DNA from 3 places in the Desulfitobacterium chlororespirans DSM 11544 genome. Region 1 is predicted to be linked to each of the others. Evidence: riboswitches for the same ligand, from Rfam matches in the RefSeq annotation. Region 1 holds a riboswitch; each other region holds the start of a gene.
The links. Region 1 has a riboswitch for cobalamin ahead of cbiQ (cobalt ECF transporter T component CbiQ). Riboswitches for the same ligand answer to the same signal wherever they lie in the genome.
Positions count from the first base shown of each region.

Region 2: it holds a riboswitch for cobalamin, as region 1 does, so the genes downstream of both, BUA14_RS11980 (AIR synthase related protein) here and cbiQ (cobalt ECF transporter T component CbiQ) in region 1, are expected to answer to the same signal.
Region 3: it holds a riboswitch for cobalamin, as region 1 does, so the genes downstream of both, cobT (nicotinate-nucleotide--dimethylbenzimidazole phosphoribosyltransferase) here and cbiQ (cobalt ECF transporter T component CbiQ) in region 1, are expected to answer to the same signal.

Region 1 covers NZ_FRDN01000021.1:76,153-81,545, forward strand. Annotated here, with positions in the region: tRNA gene BUA14_RS25385 (tRNA-Gly) at 66-140, opposite strand; gene BUA14_RS25390 (energy-coupling factor ABC transporter substrate-binding protein) at 302-622, opposite strand; gene BUA14_RS25395 (energy-coupling factor ABC transporter permease) at 612-1,373, opposite strand; gene BUA14_RS25400 (energy-coupling factor ABC transporter ATP-binding protein) at 1,398-2,252, opposite strand; gene cbiQ (cobalt ECF transporter T component CbiQ) at 2,266-3,120, opposite strand; cobalamin riboswitch at 3,311-3,526, opposite strand; gene BUA14_RS25410 (CoA-binding protein) at 3,722-4,114, shown strand; tRNA gene BUA14_RS25415 (tRNA-Gly) at 4,179-4,252, opposite strand; tRNA gene BUA14_RS25420 (tRNA-Ile) at 4,258-4,334, opposite strand; tRNA gene BUA14_RS25425 (tRNA-Asn) at 4,336-4,410, opposite strand; tRNA gene BUA14_RS25430 (tRNA-Ser) at 4,425-4,515, opposite strand; tRNA gene BUA14_RS25435 (tRNA-Leu) at 4,530-4,614, opposite strand; tRNA gene BUA14_RS25440 (tRNA-Thr) at 4,624-4,699, opposite strand; tRNA gene BUA14_RS25445 (tRNA-Arg) at 4,724-4,800, opposite strand; tRNA gene BUA14_RS25450 (tRNA-Gly) at 4,807-4,881, opposite strand; tRNA gene BUA14_RS25455 (tRNA-Lys) at 4,908-4,983, opposite strand; tRNA gene BUA14_RS25460 (tRNA-Gln) at 4,989-5,063, opposite strand; tRNA gene BUA14_RS25465 (tRNA-Met) at 5,103-5,177, opposite strand; tRNA gene BUA14_RS25470 (tRNA-Tyr) at 5,186-5,269, opposite strand; tRNA gene BUA14_RS25475 (tRNA-Asp) at 5,297-5,372, opposite strand; tRNA gene BUA14_RS25480 (tRNA-Val) at 5,379-5,393, opposite strand, start outside.
Region 2 covers NZ_FRDN01000007.1:243,028-250,050, forward strand. Annotated here, with positions in the region: gene BUA14_RS11960 (cobalamin B12-binding domain-containing protein) at 1-467, opposite strand, end outside; gene BUA14_RS11965 (energy-coupling factor transporter transmembrane component T family protein) at 697-1,509, opposite strand; gene BUA14_RS11970 (ABC transporter ATP-binding protein) at 1,500-3,308, opposite strand; gene BUA14_RS11975 (ECF transporter S component) at 3,482-3,994, opposite strand; gene BUA14_RS11980 (AIR synthase related protein) at 4,069-4,842, opposite strand; cobalamin riboswitch at 4,950-5,131, opposite strand; gene metK (methionine adenosyltransferase) at 5,297-6,487, opposite strand; gene coaBC (bifunctional phosphopantothenoylcysteine decarboxylase/phosphopantothenate--cysteine ligase CoaBC) at 6,493-7,023, opposite strand, start outside.
Region 3 covers NZ_FRDN01000015.1:42,283-49,305, forward strand. Annotated here, with positions in the region: gene lepB (signal peptidase I) at 1-17, shown strand, start outside; gene BUA14_RS21580 (aminotransferase-like domain-containing protein) at 74-1,234, shown strand; gene BUA14_RS28105 (hypothetical protein) at 1,257-1,409, shown strand; gene cobS (adenosylcobinamide-GDP ribazoletransferase) at 1,380-2,144, opposite strand; gene cobU (bifunctional adenosylcobinamide kinase/adenosylcobinamide-phosphate guanylyltransferase) at 2,137-2,751, opposite strand; gene cobT (nicotinate-nucleotide--dimethylbenzimidazole phosphoribosyltransferase) at 2,771-3,910, opposite strand; cobalamin riboswitch at 4,010-4,185, opposite strand; gene BUA14_RS21600 (ATP-binding protein) at 4,299-5,678, shown strand; gene BUA14_RS21605 (GerAB/ArcD/ProY family transporter) at 5,894-7,000, shown strand; gene BUA14_RS21610 (spore germination protein) at 6,990-7,023, shown strand, end outside.

The DNA of each region.
Region 1 (5,393 bases):
CAATTTTGGGCATAAGAAAACAAAAAGAAAAAACGCTGCAAACCTTTGCAGCGTCTTACTTTCATTGGAGCGGAAGACGGGATTCGAACCCGCGGCCCTCGGCTTGGGAAGCCAATGCTCTACCACTGAGCCACTTCCGCTTAGAACAGTATTAATTATAGCAAAAAATATTAAACCGTCAAGTTTTTTTATACAGCACTTTAACATATCGCCAATTCTTGAATGTCGCTCAGGCTCCTGAGATGGTCATGGGAATCTCGACCATGGCAAACCCGTCTTTGAACTATTTCCGACACATACTTTATTGAGCTGTATGATTTTGTTCGTACTTTTTCCTTTCGACAAATCTACCCATTATGAAAGTGATTATGCCGACACCGATCCCCGTCTGAACACAGAATAACAAACTTTCGATTTCGCCTGGCAGCTCTCCGCCAATCCAGCTTTCCATCGGAGGTGTAAACCAGGGTTCATATTCGCCGCCTGTAATCTCGTCGACCATCTCGCTGCCCGCAGTGTCAGATCCTCCAAACTCTGCGCCCTGAAGGACAAATAGCGGCACAATGGCAATTAAAAAAACAATCAGCAATAAAATGATAACTGTAGGTTTTTTACTTTTCATATTTTAAGCCTCCTTTTAAAAAGCCAAGGGCAGTCAATTCAGATTTTGCGTATGTTTCAAGACCCATAATGATCAGAACGGTTAAAATGCCTTCAACAATAGCCAGGGGTACCTGGGTGGGGGCAAAAACGGTTAGGAATTTAATGGCGGAGGCTGCAACACCGCCCTGTGCGGATGGAAATGCCAAGGCCAACTGAATGCTTGTGACGCAGTAAGTGAATAAGTCGCCGATAGACGCCGCGAGAAAAATTCCCACGTATTTATTGATCTTCAGCGCCTGACACAGTTTGTAGATACCGAAGGCGACGAATGGACCGGCGATACCCATGGAAAACGTGTTGGCACCAAGTGTTGTAAGGCCGCCATGAGCGAGTAGAATAGCCTGGAAAATCAGCACGATGATGCCCAAGATGGCGACAGCGCTTGGCCCGAATAAAATCGCGCCCAGCCCTGTTCCAGTCATATGTGAACAGCTACCGGTGACCGAGGGAATTTTTAAAGATGAAATTACAAAAATGAATGCCCCTGCTATGGCAAGGATGGTGATCGATCTACGGTTCTCTTTTAATGTTTTCCTAATGGAAAACCAACCCGCCACTAAGAACGGTAGGGCTATAACGCCCCAAAGAATAGCGTATGTTGGCGGTAAATAGCCCTCCATAATGTGCATCGCCTGGGCTGACGGCGTGATCCCAAATAAGAGGGAAACGAGAATAGAGAGACTGAGAATAAATTTTTGGTTTCTTTTCATATTCTTTCCTCCTTGTATGTATTTTTAAGCTAAATTGCTTAAAACCATATCATGGTTCTCCAAGATTGCTTTTAGTTCCTGGGCGTTTTTCGGATAAGCCTGCGTGTCCGGCAGAATCTTTTTATCGACAAGCAGTTTATAGACCTCCAGCATGGCTGGCTGTTTCAAATTTGCCTGTTTTAAAATCTCCAAATTACAGAATATTTCCAGGGGCGTCCCATCAGCAATGATTTTCCCACCGCAGAAGACAAGAACACGTTCAGCCCATCTGTAAGTAAAATCCACGTCATGGGTGGAAATCAACATAGTCTTACCTTCAGCGCTCAGCTTTAACAGCACTTCTTCCAGCATCATGGCGTTCAAAGGGTCCAGTGATGCGGTCGGTTCGTCGAAAATCATTACCTCTGATTTCATCGCCACAATATCGGCAATGCTTACGCGCTTCTTTTCACCACCGCTCAAATAGTGGGGCGGTCGATCCTCGAAGCCCGAGAGGTTCATATAGGCCAGAGCCTCTTGCACACGTTCAATGACCTCTTCTTTCGGAAGCCTTAAATTCATCGGGCCGAAGCCAACCTCCGCCCGGACTGTGGAGGCGATGATCTGATTGTCTGCGTCTTGAAAGACGATGCCGATGTTTTTACGCAGCTCGTTCAGAGTTTTTTTATTGACGGGCAGTTCCCGATAGATAATTTCTCCAAGAGCAGGGGTGTAAACACCGTTTAAGTTGAGAAAGAATGTTGATTTTCCCGACCCGTTGGCACCCAGTACAGCAATTTTTTCTCCTGCAAAGATTTCCACGTTGACACCGTCCAACGCGGGCTTTCCGTTTCCATAGACATAGTGGAGATTCTCCACCTTCAGAATTCTGTTCTTCATAAAACGCCTCCGCTTATCTTGTCAGGTACCAGAGCAGCAATAAACACAGGATGTAAATCGCCCCCGAAACGATCAACCTGATTTCGATTTTCTTATCTTCCTCCAGAAACATCAATTCCCCGTCGTAGCATCTGGCCTCCATCGCATCATAATAAGCGTTCGCTTTTTTCAGTGACAGGACGAACATGTTGCTGGCGACGCTGCTGAACGTAAAATAGGATGTCTTTAAATCGCGATAGCCCAGTCGTGATTCTGCGGCGTTTTTCATCTTTGCGAACACCTCCAGTAAAATGAAGATGTACCGGTAAATCATATTCATCAGAGCGATAAAGTCCTTAGGCAAATGGGTCTTTTTCATCACAGCTATAATTTCGGAAGAGGGAGTCGTCAAGATCATCAGTTGGAGTCCGCTAATTGATGCGATAATCTTCAGCATCAGGAAGACGCCGTTTTTAAGCATATCCGTCGTGGTATAGAGATAAGTGAAGCCAAGATACAAGTTATATTCGCCCGATGGTTGGCCTGAAAAATCAACCACAACGGCAAGGATGCTGATTAGAATAAACGTCAAGGGAATGGTCAGTACCGACAGATAATCATGGAAGGCAAGTCCTCCGACCTCAATGACCAAATAAGCCATTGAGAGAATTACAACGACAGAAACATACACATTGTTAAGTGCAATGCACAGAAGGATCGTCAATAAAGCAAGAATGACCTTGAAAGTGGGATTCCAGTGCCTGATCTTAGAGGAATAAGCCAAATAATCGATAGAAAGCCACCCGCCATGCTCATGCCGGAAGCCACGGTGGTGTTCGTGTGCTTCTTCTTCGCCCTGCCGGTGGATATCCCGGTGCTTCTGTTTCACTCTTCCATCCCCTATCATTTTATTGCGCTCACCAATTTATCCTTATGAAATCGCGCTTGATTCATCTGGAAAACTCCCTCCGACACCCAAAAGTTACTTTAAAAAATATAAAAACGGTTACTGCAACTTTTGTTGTAGCAACCGTTTTTCTACAGAATAGGAAATAAGAGCTCTGACATCCACCAATCGATAAACAGAGCAATTCCAAGCAGGTCTTCTGACTTACGCTTATGGAGTTTCCTCCTGCGGCTTCGCTCAGCCTTCCCAGTTTCCCAGTGACCGATTTTCATCGACGAGCGCAGCCTCAACGCATACAGCGGCGGTTCCGTTCGGGACTCTCACCCGATTCCCTATCCTTCCTCTAAGACTGTACATCTTAGAAGACACTTGAGACATTATTTGATTTTTCTTACTATAGTCGACGATATCATAACCTTATTTTAAGGTCAATAGTTTTTTGGGCTTTTATCATATTTTCTATTAATTACTTGTGAGTCAGCTTTAACTAACTTCCCCTTCTGGCTTTCCTAAAAAAATTTGATATAATTTGTTTACTTGCAAGTAATATAGGATATAGAAATTAATCCAAGGAGGAAAAAATATGCAAAACGATATTCAAGAATTCTTAGAGCAGGAGATCTGGGCAGTAGTCGGGGTCTCTAAAGATCCGACCAAATTTGGCACAAAGGTCTACCATAAACTCAAACAATGCGGCTATACGGTGTATCCCATTAATCCTAAGCTCTCTGAGCTGGAAGGAGAGCCTTGTTTCCCCTCTTTAAGCGCCTTGCCTGTTCGCCCCGACGTGGTCAGCCTCATCGTCCCTCCTCAGATATCGGAACAAATTATTGACCAATGTGCCCAATTAGGTATCAAAAGAGTCTGGATGCAGCCTGGCGCCGAAAGCAATGAAGCCTTGCTGAAGGGGCGCGCAAACCAAATGCAGCTGATTGCTCATGAATGCGTACTGGTTGAAGCCCGGTCCCGGCGCTAAACATGAAAATAAGCAAATAAGCAGCAAAAAACCGTACTGAGATCAGTACGGTTTAACCTGTCTATGGAGCGGGTGATGGGAATCGAACCCACGTAGCTAGCTTGGAAGGCTAGTGCTCTACCATTGAGCTACACCCGCAGGTGTGGTAGCAGGGGAGAGATTTGAACTCTCGAATGAGCGGGTATGAACCACTTGCCTTAGACCACTTGGCTACCCTGCCATGGCTCCCCGAGCAGGACTCGAACCTGCAACCTACCGGTTAACAGCCGGTTGCTCCACCATTGAGCTATCGAGGAATATTGATTTATACTGGCGGAGAAGGAGGGATTCGAACCCTCGCAGCAGTTACCCACTCTAACGGTTTAGCAAACCGTCCTCTTCAGCCACTTGAGTACTTCTCCGTAATCCTACTTTTTGGTGCGGAAGATGGGACTTGAACCCATACGGTGTTACCCACACGCCCCTCAAACGTGCGCGTCTGCCAGTTCCGCCACTCCCGCATTGTTTTATGGAGCCGTTAACCGGATTTGAACCGGTGACCTCATCCTTACCAAGGATGCGCTCTACCAACTGAGCTATAACGGCATCGAGGATTTCTTCTGATTTAAATGGTGCGCTCGAAGGGATTCGAACCCCTGGCCTTCTGATTCGTAGTCAGACGCTCTATCCAGCTGAGCTACGAGCGCATTACTTGGAGCGGGTGACGAGATTCGAACTCGCGACTTTCACCTTGGCAAGGTGACACTCTACCACTGAGTTACACCCGCATGTCCCTGACATGCTCTAAAGAAAATGGTGAGCCATCCGCGACTCGAACGCGGGACACCCTGATTAAAAGTCAGGTGCTCTACCGACTGAGCTAATGGCTCATAAATGGCAGGGATGGCAGGATTCGAACCTACGAATGCCAGAGTCAAAGTCTGGTGCCTTACCGCTTGGCGACATCCCTATGCTTTCTATTTAAATCAACTGCTGCTGATTTAAAGCTTGGTTGCGGAGGCCGGATTTGAACCGACGACCTTCGGGTTATGAGCCCGACGAGCTACCGCTGCTCCACTCCGCGATGTTTAGTGGTGGGTAGAGATGGATTCGAACCACCGTACCTTTCGGAACAGATTTACAGTCTGCCGCCTTTAACCACTCGGCCATCTACCCACAATGTGTTGCGCTATAAAGTTAAAATGGCGACCCCGATCGGACTTGAACCGACGATCTCCTGCGTGACAGGCAGGCATGTTAACCACTACACCACGGGGCCGGATTTTGGTGGGCGATGACA
Region 2 (7,023 bases), on a different contig from region 1:
TCAATGGCCAGGGTAAGAACTCCGCTCATCCCCAATATTTCTGCTTTCACCTCTTTTACCTTGTCCACAAAAACCCCAGGCTCCACATCGATGCCCAGATCATGGACGACAAAACCTGCCGCCTCCACCATACTGGCAAAGATGTTTTTGCCAATATCGTGCATATCCCCCTGGACCGTGCCCACAACGATGCTGCCCGCCTTGCTGTTGCTGTCTCCGCCAATCACGGGTTTCAAAAGATCAAATGCCTGGCTTAAAAGTTCACCGGCGAAAATAAGGTCACCAACATAGTACTCCTTTTTTTCATAAAAGTCTCCGACGATGCTCATCCCTTTTTGACAAGCCGCAACCACTTGGTTGGCCTCCGCCATACTGGGCTTGGAGGCAACAAATTCCTCCAATAAGCTTACTACTTGTCCTTCGTCCAGATCCCCAATGGCCTGTGTCAATGCATTTAAATCCAGCATCCTTTTCACTCCCTTAATGTTTTTAATAACCGGAAAGCTACATATACCTGTATATACAGCTTGGGGTAAAATAAAAGATGTTCTATGTTTTTATATTAACACGCCAGAACTATTTGTCAATATCAAATATTCAATCAATTTCTACTATTTTTGCGCTTATTTTTACTTAGGGCTTGCGGCTTACCCTGGCACTCACTATCCTTAGCAAGCTGTCTATACTCATGAGGATTCATAACACCCCTAAGTTTAACCCGACCCGCAAATACAACCCGCTGCCTAAGCATAGCAAAAGAGCCCCTAGAATCCAGTAATCCATTGCCGTCGAAGGGTGTTCATGGCTTGGGGTTATCAAGGAGCTATATCCGTAACCGCGGTTCAGCATACCTTTTGCTAAGTCCTCGGCAATCAAAATAGCATTTACAAATAAGGGGACCATAATCGCAAGATAGGTTTTGAGCCGCCCTATACTGCTTTGCTCATTGATCCTGACACCCCGGGCCCTTTGCGCTTCGATAATAAGCAATCTTTTTTTATCCAGTGTGGGGATAAAGCGCAAGGCTGTCGTGATCATAAAGGTTATTTCCGCCGGCACCCTAAGCCGATTCAAAAACAGCATGAACTCATCCAGGGGGGTCGTTAAGGTTAGCAGGGAGGACCCCCATACCATAATAAGCAGGCGGCAGATGTAATTAATCCCCGTTAAAAAGCCTCCCACGGACAAGGCAAGCCGCCCCTCATTGGCTGCGGAGAAAAGAATGACCTGACTTATTTCGCTCTGAAATCTTTCCTGAGGGTAAGTTATGCCGGTAAAAAGAAGCAGAAAGAGACAGATGGGCATTAAAGGCCGGATCATCTGCCAGACTTTCTGCACAGGGATTTTGCTTTGCAGTGCTAATATTAGGATGCCGAGTAAACAACTTAAATTGTAGAGAGGATTTTGAAACAAAAAACACCAGATAACAGCCACTAGAAAACCACATATTTTGGTACGGATATGGAGACGGTGCAGCAGAGAGTCCCCTGGCAAGTAGTCTATAAACAAGGTTTCCTTTCCCCCTCCTCAATGATCTGAAACAATGCCTGCCTGAATTCCTCAGCCGATTGGGCCGAATAGCCCAAATCCTGCAGTCTTTGATTTAAAACGCATAATTGGGGAGGAAGGACTGCCGCCTGCCGGAGCATGGACTCATCAGCAAAAGCCTCCCAGGGAGGGGCATCGATCATCACCTGACCCTCCCGCAAAATGATCACCCGTTCGGCATAGTCGGCAACACTGTCCATATCATGACTGATCATCAGAATGGTGGTCCCCTCTCTATGGAGCTGCTGAAGCAGCTTCATAATTTTCTCCACCCCCACCCAATCGAGACCTGTCGTCGGTTCATCAATGACGAGAATTTCCGGGGTAAGGGCTAAAACGGAAGCCACGGCGATGAACTGCCGTTCCCCTTTGCTTAGAGTGTAGGGATGAACCTGACGATAGTTTTCCAGCCCGGTTAAGGCCAAGGCCTGGGTGATCCTCTCTGCAATCTCCGTCCTGGTAAAGCCGGCGTTCTTCAGGCCAAACTCCAACTCCTTCTCTACTGAGACGGAAAAGATCTGGTGATCAGGGTTCTGGAACACATAGCCGACAGTTTTGGCCAACTGGGCCGTGTCAACATCTTTAATATTCAGGCCCTTGACGATAACTTCCCCCTCGGTGGGCCTAAGCAAGCCATTGATGTGTTTGGCTAAAGTGGTTTTTCCGGCTCCGTTGGCGCCTGCCAAAGCCACAAATTCTCCCTTTTCAATGTTCAGATCAATTCCCTGTACGCCTGTTTGTCCCGATTCAAATCGGTGCACAAGCTGCTTAATTTGGATCAACGCTGAATTCAGCGGGCTTTTCCCTGCTTCCATATTCAGTGGGCTCTTCTCTGTTTCCTTTTCTTGATGGACTTTGCCTCTTGCCGGCGGTTCAATCAGCGGGACCACTCTGTTTTGTAGGCTGGACCGCCCTATCAAATTGCGGATCAGGGATTCGGCCTCGGCAACATCTAAAGGAATGTCCTGGCCTTCAATCCATCCTCTTTGCCAAAAACTCCAGCCTAATAAGCTGACTGGCAAAGGCTTGATCCCGAATTCCTGCAATAGAGGGATATTGCGAAAAAGCTTTTCCGGTGCCCCTTGCCAGGCAATTTTCCCGTGCTTAAGGACGATAACTTCGTGGGCTCTATGCAGGATTTCTTCACTGGAATGTTCAACGACCAGAATCGTCCGCTCTCTTTCACAACAGAGATCATCCAAGGTGCGATAGACCTGGAACCGTCCTTCCGGATCCAGTTCAGAAGCCGGTTCATCCATGACCAATAGTTCCGGTTCCAGGGCCAGCACCCCGGCGATCACCAGCCGTTGTTTTTCCCCGCCGGACAGCTCTGCTGTAGAGCGCTGATCATAGCCATTCAACCGAACCTTGGCCAAGGCCTGGGCAACTCTTTGCTGAATTTCCTGCAGGGGTACACCGAAATTACGAGGGCCAAAAGCCACATCCTCCCCCACGGTTCGCCCGATGATCTGACTTTCTGCATCCTGAAGTACAAGTCCTACTTGCTTAGCCAGGTCCTGCACCCGGACCTCACGTGTGTCTTTCCCCCCAATCCTGACCTCTCCCTGCAGCTCTCCTTGCAGAAACTGGGGAATCAAACCATTCAGACACAAACTTAAGGTTGTTTTACCTGCTCCCGTGGGACCCATCAAAGCAATGAATTTTCCTTTGGCCACTGCCAGGCTGACTTGTTTTAAACTCTCCTCTTCAGCTCTTGGATAACGATAAGAAACATTTCTTAATTCAATCACTGTCTCCACCCTAACACCCCTCTAGTACTCTGTGACATTTAAAACTTGCCTTGCCCGGCGAGGAAAATTTTCGTAGGACAAGGCGGAGGAATGAGCAATACCGGTCGTATGGCGATTGACGACAACGCAGTCCTACGGAAATTTAACCGCCGGAAAGGTAAGGATTTAGGTGTCACAGAGTACTAAATCAACCGGCTTCCTTTAAGCGCTTTATAGGCTAAGGCCGATACGGCAACATTTAAGACCGACCCTAATAACAAAAAGGGCATTAACCCTAAGACTGCACCCATACCACCGATGGGGAATACGGAAAAGGCCGCTACCACACCATTGAGGAGGGAGGTAATAATCACGGCAGGAATCAAACCGATTTTCTTATTGACCAGGCGATAAATCAAGGCAAAGACAGCCATTTCGATGGCGATGACCAAATGCATAGGAATTCCCAGGGGAAAACCGACCACTGCCGAGGTAAGCAGATGACCTATGGCAATAACAATACAGCCTTCTATGCTGCCAAAAGCCAAAGCGCTGAAAAAACCCGGAGCAGAATCCAGGGCCACGGTCCCCAGCGGGCTGGGAATTTTAATCAAGGCACCTACCGCACTCAAGGCAAGAAAGACCGCCATGATGGCAATCCGTCGGATATTCTGAGCTGATTTGGGAATCGTTGTTTTCTTTGCAGGTTCAATCATTGTTATTCTCTCCTTCATTTCATTTTTTTCTTTTCATTTAACTTGAATCTTGCCGCTAACCTTCCTCTTGGATTTTAATCTTCATTTTCTGTTGGGAGGCCTCCACCTCCATCCTCCTCCAGCCTGCCGATTTTATGGATGGGTAGCTTGCCGAAATCCCCTAATTCAATATCCTCAGCGGCCGTAAAAATGAGACAAGTTGAAGGTCCTGCCGATTTATTGATATAAAGTTCACATTGGGTATCTTCTCTAAATCGAGCACCGACAGCTTGGGCAAGGGCTTCGGCTTCACCCCTTATCCCTTGGGAGCCTACCGGAATAATGTCATACACTCCAGGGATACTAAGCAATTGAACAAGATGTATCCCTTGCAGAATGTCCGGATCTTCCGGGTCAGCCGCCTCAGTTCCCACTTTGGGGAGCCCCAGGCAAAACAGGCTGTGGCCCGGCTTGGCTCTGCCAACGCGAAGTTTATCCTGATCGCAAAGCCCTATGACCGTGATGCCTAAGCCGGTTTGCTTGGTGGGCATATTCTTTTCCGTGCTGACGGCCGTAGGCAGGGAGAGCAGATTCATAGCCTTCAGCTCTTCTCTCACCCCCTTCATTATTTCTTCGCCTGCGGGCAGGGGCTCATTGGCAATGGCAATGCTGATCATCTGGGGAACCGCTCCCACCGCCAGCACTTCCAATAAAGCTACCCGGGCCGTCATCCTGCCGGTTACCCACCAGGGAACTTTGACTGCATCCAGCTCTTTCTCACCAATAGCACCGCAGGAATCGCAAGCTGCGACAAGATATTGAGCATCATTCAGGGCAACCACCTCAACATCTCTTCCCTGATATCCCAAGGCCTTCAACTCTCCTCTCTAATAATTTTCTGTAAAATAAAAAGTCCATAGCCACCTCGCTTCTCCTTTCAGACAAAGCAAAATGACCATGAACTTTACCAAACTTCATGTGTCCCCGGATCCAGGCAGGTCTCCTGACTTCGAGTCATTGTCTCCTTGCTGCCTTCCCAGTTACCCAGTGGCATTCAGCGCTGAGACTCCTCTTTACAGTGGCGGGTCCGTCCGGGAATTGCACCCGGTTCCCTATTCTCCCTTCTTGGCGAAGGGCACCTGAAATCCTTAAATTGTTAAAACCTACTAAATTCAGTTTAGCCAAAACTAAGATAATGTCAAGTCAAAATTCGTCCCTATGGCAAAAGTAAGGCGTTTGTTTTATTCTCTAAACTAATCAAGGCCGGAGGATTGTTTCAATAGGAACAATCCTCCGGCCTTATCTGCTTCTGAAATTTATAATTTATAGGCCTGCCTGCTCCCGCAGGGCAGCCGCTTTATCGGTCTTTTCCCAAGGCAGATCCAGATCAGTGCGGCCAAAGTGCCCATAAGCAGCCGTTTGGCGGTAGATGGGGCGGCGCAGATTCAGAGTCTTAATGATCCCTGCCGGACGGAGGTCAAAATTAGTTTTGACCAGTTCTCCGATTTTTTCCTCGTCAATTTTGGCGGTTCCGAAGGTCTCCACCAGGACGGATACAGGCTGGGCTACCCCGATGGCATAAGCCAACTGAATTTCGCAGCGCTCGGCTAAGCCGGCGGCCACCACGTTTTTGGCTACATAACGGGCGGCATAAGCGGCAGAACGGTCGACCTTTGTGGGGTCTTTGCCGGAGAAGGCTCCGCCGCCATGGCGGGCCATCCCGCCATAAGTATCGACAATAATCTTGCGGCCGGTTAAACCGGCATCCCCTTGGGGACCGCCGATGACAAAACGGCCTGTGGGGTTAATAAAATAACGGGTGCTCTCATCCAGCAATTCCGATGGGACCACGGGAAATACCACATGTTCCAGGAGATCCCGGCGAATCCGCTCCTGGGTTGCTTCCGGATGGTGCTGGGTGGAGATCACGATGGTATCGATACGGACAGGGCGATTATCCTCATACTCTACCGTCACCTGAGTCTTGCCGTCCGGGCGGAGGTAATCCAGGATATCCGACTTGCGGACTTCACTGAGGCGGCGGGCCAGGCGATGGGCCAGATCAATGGCAAGAGGCATATAGCTTTCTGTTTCGTTGGTGGCGTAACCAAACATCATCCCTTGGTCGCCGGCGCCAATGGCTTCGATTTCTTCCTCACTCATCTCGCCATTTTTAGCTTCCAGAGCTCTATCCACTCCCAAAGCAATGTCGGCAGACTGCTCTCCAATGGAGGTGAGAACGGCACAGGTATCGGCATCGAAGCCATATTTGGCCCGGGTATAGCCGATTTCACGGATGGTTTGTCTTACTGTGCTGGGAATATCCACATAACAATTAGTCGTAATTTCACCGCTGACTAACACCAGGCCGGTGGTCACCGAGGTCTCACAAGCGACCCGGGCATTGGGGTCTTTAGCGAAGATAGCATCTAAGATGGCATCGGAAATCTGGTCGCAGATTTTATCGGGATGTCCTTCCGTGACCGATTCGGAGGTAAACAGTTTTTTTGCCAATGAAGTCACTCCTTTTCACTAAGGCGCTCAGCAATCTCCTGAACCAGCCGCCGAGCTACGTCTAATTTGTTCATTTGGGGCAGATCGATTTTTTTCCCATCCGGGAAAAGCAGGCTCACGATATTCGTAGGGCTGCCAAATCCCGCTCCGGGTTGGGTTACGTCATTTGCTACCAGCATATCGACATTTTTGCGCTGCATCTTGGCTTGAGCGTACTCATAAAGCTTTTCCGTCTCAGCGGCAAACCCGACCAGGAACTGGTTTTCTTTCTTCTTGCCGCATTCTGCCAGGATATCGGGGTTGGGTACAAGTTCCAGAGTAAGATTTGTCCCATCTTTTTTGATTTTCTGCTCAGCACTGACCGCAGGCCGATAATCGGCAACTGCTGCGGCTTTGACCACAATATCCATCTGGGTAAATTCGTCCATGACCGCAGCATGCATTTCCTGAGCTGTCATAATGTTGATTCGCCTTACTCCCGGCGGGGTGGGCAGTTCATTGGGCGCAGAGACAAGGGTTGTTTCCGCACCGGCCTC
Region 3 (7,023 bases), on a different contig from region 1:
GGGGCTCCCTTAAGTAAGGAATACTAATTCAGGTAGGATTACCCATAAATTTAATCGTGGAAAGGAGAAGCCAATGAAATACGCCAAGTGGATGAAGAATGTAGGGGAAGGATTTATCGGGGAAATGCTCAGAGCAGCCCAAAATCCCGAGATGATATCTTTTGCCGGAGGATTGCCTGCTCTGGATCTTTTTCCTACCCAGGATTTACAGGCCGCCTTTCAAAAGGTTTTTGAAGAACAGGGGAATGCGGCCCTGCAATACGCTCAGACCGCGGGATATCCGGAGTTAAGGTCATGGGTTGCTTCTCAGCACCAACGCAGCCAGAGGCCGGCCCGAACTGCCGAGGTTATCATCACTACCGGAAGTCAGCAGGGATTGAGCTTATTGGCCCAAACTTTTTTGGATCCGGGAGATACGGTATTCTTGGAGACGCCCACCTATTTGGGGGCTATTCAGGCTTTCGAAGGATTTCGGGCTGATTTTCAGATGATTCCCTGCGATGAAGAGGGGATTCTTCCTGATGAGCTGGAGAAAGCTTTGGCCTTCGCCACCCCTAAATTTCTTTACTTAATACCTAATTATCAAAACCCTTCAGGGAGAGTCATGGGGCTGGAGCGGAGAATAGAACTCCTTAAAGTGTCCCAGAAATACGGCCTGCTGCTTGTCGAGGATAATCCCTATGGAGAATTGCGTTACGAAGGAGAGCCCATCCCTCATCTGGCGGAGTTGGGGGAAAATGTCATTTATCTGGGGACCTTTTCCAAGGTTTTGGCGCCGGGGTTGCGAATCGGCTATGTGCTTGCCGATGAAGATATTATTAGGCATCTGGAGCAGACCAAGGAAGGTGTGGATCTTCATAGCAATAACCTGACTCAGAGAGCCATCTATGAATATTTGCAAAAGGATCTTTTGCCGGATCATATCCTGAAGCTGCGGGAAGTCTACAATGTTCGCCGTAAGGCCATGGTGGAGTCCCTCCAGACCTATCTGGGCGATAGGGTGGAGATGAAGGTACCGGCGGGGGGTCTGTTCCTCTGGGCCAAACTTATGGGCGTGAACAACAGCTTTGACTATGTGCAGGATATGATTCGTCAAAATGTTCTTTATGTTCCCGGGGCAGTTTTCTACGCCGATGGCCGGGTGTCCAATGAAATGCGTCTTAACTATTCCTGTTCCACACCGGAGATTATCGAAGAAGGAATGATGCGCTTAGCCCGGGGGCTGAATCAATAGGGCTGCAAGAGGCCGTTGCACGATGAACTTTACAGTTCCTTCTGCAACGGCCTCTTTGTCGGCAGCTCAGGTTGTCTGCTGTCCGGCTGCCCGGTTCCTTGGCTCCCTGGGCGGCATTGCTGAAATTCGTAAGCGATTCCGAATTTCAGGGGTAAAGCAATGGGAAGGCCCCTAAAAGAAAGAGCAGTTCGGAGAGTTCAATGCTGGCACCATAGAGATCCCCGGTTAACCCTCCGAGGAGGCGGGAGACTTTGCGGGTGAACAAGAGGATGAAGAGGATGGCCAGAATAAAGCCGGTCATCCCCGGCCAGTGCAACACCCAATAGGTGAGGAAAAGGAGCAGCAGTCCCTCCCCCAGGAATAGCCACCGGGTTTGGCGGGAGGTTTCATGAAATCCCTGGCCAAAGCCCTGGGCCCGGGCATAGGGGAAATAATGGACCCCAATCAGAAAAATCCAGCGGGACAGGATGGGCATGAAGAGAACCAGGTAAGGAACCAAAGGGGAAGAGAGGGTAAGGAGCCCGGCCAAAAGACTGAATTTGAGCAGCAGGTAAACCATGGCACTCACGGCACCGAAAGCTCCCACATGGCTGTCTTTCATAATCTCCAGCATGCGTTCAGGTGTCCGCGCTGAAAGCAATCCATCCATACTATCCATCAAGCCATCAAGGTGAATTCCCCCGGTGAGAATAAGTTCCAGGGTGAGCAGCAAGGCAGCCGTAACCAGGGGCGGGTAGTGAGGAAGGAGCAGGGTTAAGGCCAGCCATAAGGCTCCTCCCAGAATTAAGCCCACTAAAGGATAATAATGCTGACTTTGGGTGAACTCTTCCGAGGTCACCTGCTCCGGCTGAGGGAGTGGTATTCGGGTCAGAAAGGTCAGGGCGATCCATAATTTGCGCATGCTAGGCATCCTCTCGCCGCAAGGAATCCAGCAAGGCCTGACCGGCAGCTTTGATCTCCGTCGGATAGCCGGCGACCACGGAATAGACATGGCGGGCGCTCTGCCCCAGGATCTGGTTGGCCCTGCCGGCCAGATCCCGATAGAACCTGGAAAGGGGATTATCCGGGACGATACCGTCTCCCACCTCATTGGTGACCATAATCACCTGAGGGCCGATATCCTGGGCTATACGGGCGACAATGCGGACCTGTTCGAGAATCTCCTGCTCTAACCTATGGAGGGCCTGGGTATACTCCTGCTCAGTCAGATTATCTTCTGCCGGATAGCGGGCAAGGAGAAGATTGGTCAGCCACAGGGTTACACAATCCACTAAAAGGACCCCTTTATCCTGAGCATGGCCTTCCAACAGGTCGGGGAGGGCAAGGGGTTCTTCCACCAAGCCCCAGTGGGCGGGGCGCTGGTCCTGATGTTTTCTGACACGCAAAGCCATTTCTTCATCATAGACCTGGGCTGTGGCGATGTAGGTAACAGGCAGGCCGGGATGAGCGGCCAGAAGCTCGGCAAAGCGGCTCTTGCCACTGCGGGCTCCGCCGGTTATGAGCACAAAATCTGACATAATTACCTCCGGTGATTGCTTAATTTTTGCCGCTGACTCCTGCGGATTCAAAAGTAGCCATCTCGTTGAGAATGCGGATGGAGGCGTCCAGAAGATGGAAAGCGATAGCGGCTCCTGTTCCCTCTCCTAACCGGAAATCCAGGTGCATGATGGGTTTGAGATCCAGTTGTTCCAGGGCGGCTCTGTGGCCGATCTCCACAGAAGAATGAGAGGGAATCAGGAAGAAGCGGGCCGTGGGGCAGATACGGACAGCAATGAGAGCGGCGGCAGTGGAGATGACTCCGTCTAAAAGGATGGGTACGCGGGAGTAGGCTGCGGCAAGAATTGCCCCGGCCAGGGCACCGATCTCCAGGCCCCCTATTTTGCTGAGGATATCTACTCCATCCTTGGGGTCGGGCTGATTGATGGCGATAGAGCGGGCGATGACGTCCTGCTTGCGGATGAGTCCCGCATCATCCAGACCGGTGCCCCGTCCGGTAACTTCCTGAGGCGGCAAGCCTGTCAAGAGAGAAATAATGGCTGTACTGGGGGTGGTATTGCCAATTCCCACTTCCCCCGTGGCCAGAACATTCACTCCGGAATCAATAGCCTGGCGGGCGATTTTAGCGCCGGTCAGCAGGGAAAGCAGAGCTTCTTTACGGCTCATGGCCGGCCCCTGGGCCATGTTATGGGTTCCGTTCATGATGCGGTGAGCCATAAGCTCCGGCGGATCCAGGGGGAAAGCCATGCCCACATCGGTGCAGATCACCTCGGCGCCGGCATGACGGGCCAGGACATTGATCCCCGCCCCGCCGCCCAGGAAATTATAGAACATCTGCGGGGTTACTTCCTGGGGGAAGGCACTGACACCTTCCGCCACCACGCCATGATCTCCTGCCATGACCAGAATGGCTTTCTTTTGTACTTCCGGCCAAGGCTGACCTTGAATCCCGCCCAGTTGTTTGGCGAGGGCTTCCAAGACTCCTAAACTGCCTTGGGGTTTGGTTAAGGAATCTAAACGGGTTTGCACAGCGGACATGACCTGTTCGTCAAGGCCGTGTATTCCCTGGATAAGATGGTTTAAGGCGGTTTCACATTCCTCCAGGGAAGCGTCACTTAAATTTTCCTGTCTCAAGAAGTCATCCACTAGCTTGTCCTGTTCTAATTCGGTTTTACTCATCTGTATTCCTCTCCTTTGATAAAAAAATAAAGTCCCGCCACTTCATAAGTGGTCGGGACTTTGCCTTCGTCGCCGCTGCTTTCCATAGCACCCATGGAAAGGCTTTCTTCATTCCTGGCAGGTCTCCTGGCTTGGATTCAAACGCTTTTTACCCCTTCCCGGTCTGGCCGGTGGTTATGGTTTAGGCTCATCCTACACAGTGGTGGGTCCGCACCGGAATCGCACCGGTTTCCCTATTCTCCCCTTGAGGGGCACCAAAGAATGGATTTTTTTAATTAATTATAGAATAGCAAAGAAGAAGATTTTGTCAACCCTTTACTTAAGGAATTAAAGGATTTAAGATAGGGGTTGTACTAGGACACGAGAAGAAAATAAGGATGTGCATGATGTGAATAGGACGAAAATTACCCGGTTAGCCCTTCTTTTGGACGGAATGGTTGTTTTTCGCGGCATCATAGGGGACCCGGTGACGGCTTCTTTCCAAAACCTGTTCCAGAGGATAGGGAGCAAGGAATTTGATCTGATGGCAATTTATAAAGACTATCATTATTTCTGTTCTTTAGCGACCCAGGTTCATTGGCCTGATTATCTTTGGGAGCGTATGCTTCAAGACGACAATGAGCTGGCCAGGCAAACAGCTCAACAGGGAAAGGACCGGGTCCCGGCCGGGCTTTGCCGGCTGGCTGGTCGGGAACTGCTGTATTTGCGGGAGCTTGCCGAGCTGAAGGCGGAAGATATTAAGGATGCTGTTAAGGCACGGTGTGCAGAGCAGGAGACGGAAGAGCCGGGCCTCTGGCTGGAGGAGCCATTGCGCCCGGAAAGCTGGCCTGGCTGGCTAAGTCTTCCGGATATGGATAGGGAAAAAGAAACTTATGCAAAAGAAGGAAATCAGGCTGAGCTGTATCTCCTCACCGCTCAGAAAAGGTTGAAGCAGAGTCTGCTTCAGGGAACAGAAGAGGAAATGGTGGAGGCGCTGCTTGCTTATTATCAAACCATGGGTACCGGATTGTTTGGCCGGTGCATGGCTCTCAAATGGCGGAGCCGTATGGAAAGGCTTGAAGGGGTACACCCTGAGCCGATGCGCATAAGCAAGTTGATTAATCAGGAACGGGAACAGGGAATCATCCTCCAGAATACTGAATTTTTTCTGAAAGGCCTTCCGGCCAATAATGTGATTCTCTATGGCAATCGTGGGACCGGGAAATCTTCCTTGGTGAAAGCTTTAGTGCAGGAATATGGTGAGCAAGGACTGCGCCTGGTCGAATTATCGAAAACAGACTTGCATGACTACCCGAAGATTATTCGGCTCCTGGCCAGGCAGCCTTTGAAGTTCATCCTGTTTATTGACGACCTTTCTTTTGAAGACACGGAAAGTGATTATAAGAATCTGAAGACCCTGCTGGAGGGAGGGCTGGAAGGGAAGCCCCAAAATGTACTGATCTATGCCACCTCCAACCGGCGCCATCTGGTCAGAGAAACCTTCGGCGAACGTCAGGTTGAGGAAGTCCACCGGCGGGATAATATGGAGGAAAAATTGTCCTTATCCGACCGTTTCGGCATTACGGTCACCTTCCCTACACCGGATCAGGAAGGATATCTGAAGATTGTCGAGGAGTTAGCGGCTCAGGATGGGCTGGCAATTCCCAAAGAGGATTTAAGACAGCAGGCTCTGCGCTGGGTGATGAATCATAATGCCCGTTCGGGGAGAACGGCCCGTCAGTTTGTGGATTTTTTGGTGGCCAGGGAAGGGTTGGCCGCTCAGTCATAGTTTTGGATAGCCGGCTTATGGGGCCGGCTTTTTTTGTTTTCTGAAAAGATCCGAAGGTGGAGTCTCCAGGATTTTGTTTTACACCGGTCGCTCCATAAGCTGCGCGGATGTGGGATAAAGCTACACGACCCAAGCCCCCATCTCCTCGGAAAATGTATAAGGCTGAGCGTTCATCCTAATACTAACTTATCCGTAATGATGAAAGTGTGAAATCCATGAATGTAAAAATCTCAAGCCGTCAATCCTTTTGTACTTATTTCGTGATTGTTTCGCTGTCTTTAGGCATGCCCAATCTAATCATAAGAGATTTGGGGCAGGATTTTTGGCTGGCTATTCTGGTGGCTATGGTTATAGAAACAATGCTGGGCTTTTTCTTATATAAAATGGGCAGGGCTTATACCAATCAGACAATTTTTCAATACAGTAAGAAAATCCTCGGCAGAACATTAGGTAAGGTAATGATTGGAATTTTCAGCCTTTATTGTATTAGTGTAGCCATCACCCTTACGCAAATTCTTATCGAATTCTTTGCCTCGATGGTGATGCCGGAAACTCCGCGCTATGTCTTTGCCATCGTGCTTTTATTGGTGAGTACCTACGCCTGCAGTGCCGGGCTGGAAGTGATTATGAGGCTTTCTGAGATTATCGCTCCGTTTGTTCTTGGCTCCTTTCTCTTTATCATGCTGTTTAATATTGGGAATATGGAGTTTGATAATTTGAGGCCCATGTTCCAGCACAGCCTAGAGGAGGTTCTAAGGGGGGCCATGCTTCCTTCGGCTTGGTTCGGGATCTGCATTATTATGGGCGTTTTAATGGCATACCATAATAATCCTAAAGACATGTACAAGATAAAACTCATGGGAGTTGGCCTGGGTATCCTGACCATCACCATCTCCATGTTCTTTGCCATTATGGTTCTGAGTGTAGAAGTGGGGTCCAGGCAATTGTATTCCGTCTATATTCTTGCCCGCTTTGTTGATGTAGGAAATTTTATTCAAAGAATGGAAGCGTTTCAAATTGTCTCCTGGACGGCGGGATCTTTTTTGATTTTGGCTTTGTTTCACTATGCCGGTGTGGAAGGCTTAAAACATATTTTTTCCAAAAAATCCCGTCTGTTTTTAGGGATCAGCATTGCCGTGATTGTATTTGTTTTTGCTGTCTTTATTAATCCTACCACCATTGATAAAGCTGTATTTCTGAAAAACATCCTGGGAGTCTATGGCCTAATTGTCGAAATATGTGGAGTCTTTCTCCTTTTTATCGTTTACGTCTTAAAACAAAAATTCAAGGTTGTAAAGAAGAGGTCTTCAAATGAGCAATAAGAACGAATCCAACATATCCCCCA